Regions from separate parts of the Streptomyces sp. NPDC050534 genome, predicted to be linked through region 3. Evidence: riboswitches for the same ligand, from Rfam matches in the RefSeq annotation. Region 3 holds a riboswitch; each other region holds the start of a gene.
What was found. Region 3 has a riboswitch for cyclic di-AMP ahead of ACIBN2_RS06140 (M23 family metallopeptidase). Riboswitches for the same ligand answer to the same signal wherever they lie in the genome.

Region 1 (2,255 bases), on a different contig from region 3:
GCTGTCCACGCCGCGCCGCACGGCGGCCTCGTCCATCACGTCGTCGTGGTACAGCGTCGCCAGGTGGGTCAGCTCCACCACCACGGCCGAGGGCACGACGCCCGGCGCATACGGGTCGCCGAACTGCGCGGCGAGCATCACCAGCAGTGGACGGAACCGCTTGCCGCCCGCCCGCACCAGGTGCTGGGCGGCCTCCGTGATGAAGGGGACCTCACTCTTGGTGGCTTCGAGCAAACCCTCCTCGACAGCCGCCAATCCGGCCTGGACATCGGCTTCCAGAGCCTGGTCCCGCACGCTCAGCCCGAACGGCCCGACGACGGTCACGAGGGGTCTCCTGTCTGCTGGTGTCTACCTGCGGTTCATGCGGTTTGTCGATAGGTCGCTGCCATCACTCAAGTCAGCGTATCCGGTCACCTTTCGATCACCCATGCCGCCCACCCGTCCACCACGGGCGGTATCGGATCACGACCGGTATGTTTTTGATCGCCTCATATGAGCGGATATCTGTCGACTTGTCCACCGGTGCGTCGGCCGGCCGGGCGGGAGGCGGCGACCCGCGCCCCGAAGGCTCTCGTGACATCACTCCCCACACAGCCCCCCACATCGCTCCCCCAGAGGACGACCGCCCTGAGAACGATCTGCACCACTCGGGAGGTTCCGTCCCTGCGGACATATGGCCGGGCGGCTCGATAACGACGGCCCTGATTCGTCCCTTTTTCACCTTCAATAAGGCGATCTGCACCGAGGACGAAACGGCCGAAACGGTGGCCCGCTACCGGACTTGGGAGCGACAGATTCCACGGGCGGCTGGTTGAACACGAGTTGGGCTCAATGCCCGATTTACCACTCTTGCGGACGCCAGTGAGTTGGGTCACGTCCACCTCGGATCCGACGGTCATTCAGCTACCCCCGTTCTTCCGTCGCCCACAGGTCAGTTGAGGATTGGCAGCAGCAAAGGATCAAGCACCTCAAAAACCTCAGACCAAGGTCAATAGGCATGGTCTGTGAATCCGGCACTTGTTCCGGACATGTGCTCTCGCATACGTTCCCGGCCAGTCGGGCAGACGCCGAATCCTGCCGCAGCCCGGCCGACCCATCGACGAACTCACTCGCACGGCAGGAGCGGGGGACCCAGGTAAGTCGCCGGACCGGACACAGCCCCGGACCGGCTCGGGGTGAAGCCGCGACGCCGCAAGGCCGCGCGGCCGGGCCACTCCCGCCCGAACCCGACAGCTCACCTCGCAGGCGCCGGAGAGGAACCCCCCATGTCTGCTGCCGCTCAGCATCGCCGTCCCAAGAACTCCCGCCTCGCCCGCAAGCTCGCCGTCGTCGGCACCGGTGCCGCCGTTCTCGCCCTCCCGGTCATCGGCGCGACCAGCGCCTCGGCGGCCACGCCGACGACGCTCACCGCGACCTCCATGGGCTACACCGACAACCTCGACGGCTGGATCCGGGCCTCCCTGCAGGTGATGTCGCAGCACGGCATCCCCGGCTCGTACGACGGCATCTACCGCAACATCATGCGCGAGTCCTCCGGCAACCCCGCCGCCATCAACAACTGGGACTCGAACGCGATCGCCGGCACCCCCTCCAAGGGCCTCCTTCAGGTCATCGACCCGACCTTCCTCGCCTACCACGTGCCCGGCACGCAGCTGAACCCGTACGACCCGGTCGCCAACATCACCGCCGCCTGCAAGTACGCGGCCGCGCGCTACGGGTCGATCGACAACGTCTACGGCGCCTACTAGGACCTGACGGACGGACCCTAGAGCTCACCTGCCCCACTGAGCTCCTCCAGCCTGAAGAACAGTCGCTCGAGGACGACGGCGATGCCGTCGTCCTCGTTCGACAAGGTGATCTCGTCGGCCACCGCCTTGAGTTCGGGATGGGCGTTGGCCATGGCGACGCCGTGCGCCGCCCAGTCGAACATGGGGATGTCGTTGGGCATGTCGCCGAAGGCGATGGTCTCCCGCGGCCCGAGCCCCAGGTGCGCGGCGGCCAGGGCGAGGCCCGTCGCCTTGGTGATGCCGCATGGCTGGAGTTCGACGGTGCCGGGTCCCGACATGGTGACCGTGGCCAGCGAACCGACCACCGAGCGCGCCGTCGACGCCAACTCGTCGTCGGACAGGTCGGGATGGCGCAGCAGCACCTTGCTGATGGGCGCGCACCACAGGTCGTCGCGCCGGTCGACCTGTACGGCCGGCAGCGTGGGGTGCGGCATCAGATAGCCGGGCTCGATGAGCGTGAGGCCCTCC
Region 2 (2,255 bases), on a different contig from region 3:
CCTCCTCCTTGGCCTTCTGCGCGGCCGCCTGCTTCTTGGCCAGCTCGGCCGCCTGGCGGGCGGCCTCCTCTTCCTTCTGCTTCTGGATCGCCGCGAGCCGCGCCTTCTCCTCGGCGTTCAGCTTCGACAGCAGCTCGCGCGCGTCGGAGAGCTTCTTCTGCACCGTGGACTTGGCCGTCCGCAGGTCGCCCTGGGTCGCGGTGAGCGTCTGGAGGTCCTTGGACGCCTCCTGGCGCTTCTTCATCGTCGCGGACTGCTCGGTGAAGTAGTCGTCGACCGCGGTCTTCTGACGTGAGGTCAGGCGGCCCATCAGCTGCGTCTGGTCGAAGTAGTCCTGCGGGGAGTCGGCGAGCAGGAGGGTCGCCGTGCCGGGTGCTGAGGCGCCCGTGCGGTACTGGGCCGCGGCGAACGTGCCGAGCTGCTCCCGCTCGTCGTTGAGCTTCTGGGTGCGCTTGGCGACGTCGGTGAGGAGGGTGTCCACGCGCTTGCGCTGCGTCGTGGTCTTCTCCTTGGCCGCGTTGTACTTCTCGGTGGCCGATTCCGCCTGACGGTAGAGGTCGTCGACCTTCTTCTCGACTTCCTCCACGCTCGGCTTGCCGTCGGCCACGGGAGCGGCGTTGGCCGACTGGGACAGCAGGGCCACGGAGGTGAGGGCGGCCGTGGCGAGAGCGGGGGTACGTATGCCTGCGACGCGCGAACCTGAGGGGCGCGACTTGCGGTGCGACGCCAAGGGAGGCGACTCCTTCCACGTTCCGCCTACCGGGTTAGCTGTCGGGTTCGGGCGGGTGGTTCGGAAGGCTTGCCCTACGGTCCGGGCCCCGTGCGGGAGTCGGGCCGATTCACCCCGGGGACGGTGGGTCCCCGGTTCCGGATACGCGGCGGCGCACCGGATTCGGCGGAGGCCGCGCGGCCCGGCGACGTTCGCCGGTGGGGGTCGTACGGCCTGCCCGGAACCGTAGCCAACTCGTGTGGCCCCTGTGAAGGTTGATGTTCGATATGCCCGATACATTTTCGTGACCTTTGGTCAAGAGGTCGCAGCGTGCGGTCTTTCCGGTATGGCCTGTACGGATTCGCGGGCATTTCGGTCAGATCGGCACGGTGTGCCTGCTTCCGAGCGTTAATTTCCAGCCAACCGTGGTCGGGTGCCACGGCGGGGGGAGGGGTGCGGGGTGCGGCGGACTGCACCTGATCGGTGGCGGAGCGTGACGGCTCGGTCCTGGACGGCAACAGGACACCGGGGGCGGGACACCGGGCGGCCGGACCGGGCGGATCAGCGTCTTCCGGGCGCGACGTCCCCGATCCGGCGAAGTTCCCGGGGTGGCGGCGGGCTGTCAGTGAGGCGCCCTAGACTCGGAAGGCGATGAGCAGCCTCTTTGACGACAGCTTCCTGGCGGACCTCAAGGCCCCTCGCGGGCACGAGGGGGAGCCCCCACCGCCGCCCGAGGACGATCACGTACCGGAGCCGGTTCCGGACGATCTGTTCGGCGGGAAGTTCGACGTGCCGCCGGACCGGGACTCCTACTACCGCGACGGCGCGCCGCGCCCGGCGATCGACCCGGCCGCCCTGCTGGACGGGCTGAACGAGAACCAGCGCGCGGCCGTCGTCCACTCCGGCACGCCGCTGCTCATCGTGGCCGGCGCCGGCTCCGGCAAGACCCGTGTGCTCACGCACCGCATCGCCCACCTGCTCGCGGAGCGCCACGTGCATCCGGGACAGGTCCTCGCGATCACCTTCACCAACAAGGCCGCGGGCGAGATGAAGGAGCGCGTCGAGCACCTCGTCGGCCCGCGCGCGAACGCGATGTGGGTGATGACCTTCCACAGCGCGTGCGTGCGCATCCTGCGCCGTGAGTCGAAGAAGCTCGGCTTCACGTCGTCGTTCTCGATCTACGACGCCGCCGACTCCAAGCGCCTGATGGCCCTGGTCTGCCGCGACCTGGACCTCGACCCCAAGCGCTACCCGCCGAAGTCCTTCAGCGCCAAGATCAGCAACCTGAAGAACGAGCTGATCGACGAGGAGGACTTCGCCGCGCAGGCGACCGACGGCTTCGAGAAGACCCTCGCCCAGGCCTACGCGATGTACCAGTCGCGGTTGCGCGAGGCGAACGCCCTCGACTTCGACGACCTGATCATGACGACGGTCAATCTCCTGCGCGCCTTCCCGGACGTCGCCGAGCACTACCGCCGCCGCTTCCGGCACGTACTCGTCGACGAGTACCAGGACACCAACCACGCCCAGTACGCGCTCGTACGGG
Region 3 (2,255 bases):
CGCCAGGGCACCGAGGACACGGTCGAGAAGATCGACGCCGCGGCCGTACGCGCCTTCTACGACCGCCATGTCCGGCCCGCCACAGCGACCGCCGTGGTGGTCGGTGACCTCACCGGCATCGACCTGGACGCCCTGCTCGGCGACACCCTGGGCGCCTGGACGGGCTCCTCGGGCGAGCCCCGTCCGGTGCCGCCGGTGACCGCCGACGACACCGGGCGCGTGGTCATCGTGGACCGCCCCGGGGCCGTCCAGACGCAGCTGCTCATCGGCCGCGTCGGCTCCGACCGGCACGACCGCGTCTGGCCCGCGCAGGTGCTCGGCACGTACTGCCTGGGCGGCACCCTCACCTCCCGCCTGGACCGCGTCCTGCGCGAGGAGAAGGGCTACACCTACGGCGTGCGCGCGTTCGGCCAGGTCCTCAGGTCCGCCCCGGACGGCACCGGTGCCGCGATGCTCGCCATCAGCGGCTCCGTCGACACGCCCAACACGGGCCCGGCGCTGCAGGATCTGTGGACGGTGCTGCGCACGCTGGCCGAGGGCGGCCTGACGGACGCCGAGCGCGACGTCGCCGTGCAGAACCTCGTCGGGGTGGCGCCGCTCAAGTACGAGACCGCGGCGGCCGTGGCGAGCACGCTGGCCGACCAGGTCGAGCAGCACCTGCCGGACGACTACCAGGCGACGCTGTATCAGCAGCTCGCCGCCACCGGCACCGTGGAGGCCACCGCGGCCGCCGTGAACGCCTTCCCGGTGGACCGCCTGGTGACGGTCCTCGTCGGTGACGCGGCCCAGATCAAGGAGCCCGTCGAGGCCCTGGGCATCGGTGAAGTCACCGTGGTGTCCGCCGAGTAGGGACACGCGCGCGTGGGGGCCCTGGTGACCGATGCGTCACCAGGGCCCTTGTATGTCCGAATTGAGGAAGAGTTGCCTGTCTGCCCTGTGGGATGCGCTACAAAAGCCCGGATCCGTTTGGGAATTGAAGACCGCTCTGCCTAGCGTCGTCCGGGCTGTTCGTCAGGCAGTGCGCCGCGCCCGCGGCACCGGACAGTCATCGCCGAGTCCCCGTACGGCGCGAGCCAGGGGAGCCGGGGACCCATCGCAGTCCCTGGGGTGAATCGGACGCCCGCGCGCGAGCGAGGGGGTCCGTAGGAGACCTTCCTGCTCCGAACCCGTCAGCTAACCCGGTAGGCGAGAGGGAAGGAAAGGACAAGCCAGTTCATGGCGTTCATCTGCGCCACCGGGAAGCACCGTCGTCCCAGCAGGATCAAGCGCGGCACCGTCCGGGCGGCCGGCGTCGCGGCCCTCGCCACCACCGGCATCGTCGGCGGCCTCGCCGCCCCCTCGTTCGCCGCGGAGAACTCTGCCGAGAACTCCGTCGAGCAGACCGGCCTCAACCCCGTCATCACCATCGGCAACACGATCGCCGACAAGATCGACGCCCAGGCCGAGGCCCAGAAGAACGCCGCCGAGGAGGCCGCCCGCCAGAAGGCCGCCCAGGAGGCCGCGCGTCTGAAGGCGGCCGCGAAGGCCAAGGCGGAGCGTGAGGCCAAGGAGCGCGCCGCCCGTGCCGCCGAGCGCAGGCGCCTGAACAGCTTCGTCGCCCCGATATCGAACTCGTACGTCTCGACGGGCTACAAGACCGGCGGCTCCCTGTGGTCCTCCGGCAGCCACACGGGTATCGACTTCCACGCCGCGAGCGGCACGTCCGTGCACGCCGTCGGCGCCGGCACCGTCGTCCAGACCGGCTGGGGCGGCGCCTACGGCAACCAGATCGTCATCAAGATGCACGACGGCACGTACACCCAGTACGGCCACCTGTCGTCCATCGGTGTCTCGGTGGGCCAGTCGGTCACCCCGGGGCAGCAGATAGGTCTCTCCGGTTCGACCGGCAACACCACCGGACCGCACCTGCACTTCGAGGCCCGTACGACGCCCGAGTACGGCTCGGACATCGACCCCGTCGCCTACCTGCGCTCGCACGGCGTCAGCGTCTGACGAACCACCGCGCGATCTCCTTCAGGCCCCGGCTCCCGAGCCGGGGCCTTTCGGTGTTTCACCGGCCCGGTGTCCAAAAAATATCCATGGATTCCGGCCCGCCGTCGGAAATTCCCGCCCGGTGCAATAGAGTCACCGGAACACACGCCCATCATTGGCGTTTCGCGGGGATTAAGTCGGAGGTCGGTCATGCGTATTCCGGCGCACTCGGTGTGCACGGCGATCCGGGACGACATCGTCGCGGGTGTCTACGAGCGCGGCAG

Region 1: linked by a shared signal. The riboswitch ahead of ACIBN2_RS34535 (transglycosylase SLT domain-containing protein) and the one ahead of ACIBN2_RS06140 (M23 family metallopeptidase) in region 3 are both predicted to bind cyclic di-AMP.
Region 2: linked by a shared signal. The riboswitch ahead of ACIBN2_RS39610 (NlpC/P60 family protein) and the one ahead of ACIBN2_RS06140 (M23 family metallopeptidase) in region 3 are both predicted to bind cyclic di-AMP.

Annotation. Positions count from the first base shown of each region.
Region 1 covers NZ_JBITHF010000012.1:114,087-116,341, forward strand. Annotated here, with positions in the region: gene ACIBN2_RS34530 (polyprenyl synthetase family protein) at 1-324, opposite strand, end outside; cyclic di-AMP (ydaO/yuaA leader) riboswitch at 1,056-1,261, shown strand; gene ACIBN2_RS34535 (transglycosylase SLT domain-containing protein) at 1,266-1,748, shown strand; gene ACIBN2_RS34540 (HAD family hydrolase) at 1,766-2,255, opposite strand, start outside.
Region 2 covers NZ_JBITHF010000016.1:133,588-135,842, reverse strand. Annotated here, with positions in the region: gene ACIBN2_RS39610 (NlpC/P60 family protein) at 1-730, opposite strand, end outside; cyclic di-AMP (ydaO/yuaA leader) riboswitch at 738-908, opposite strand; gene pcrA (DNA helicase PcrA) at 1,361-2,255, shown strand, end outside.
Region 3 covers NZ_JBITHF010000002.1:121,386-123,640, forward strand. Annotated here, with positions in the region: gene ACIBN2_RS06135 (M16 family metallopeptidase) at 1-849, shown strand, start outside; cyclic di-AMP (ydaO/yuaA leader) riboswitch at 1,040-1,203, shown strand; gene ACIBN2_RS06140 (M23 family metallopeptidase) at 1,216-1,992, shown strand; gene ACIBN2_RS06145 (GntR family transcriptional regulator) at 2,182-2,255, shown strand, end outside.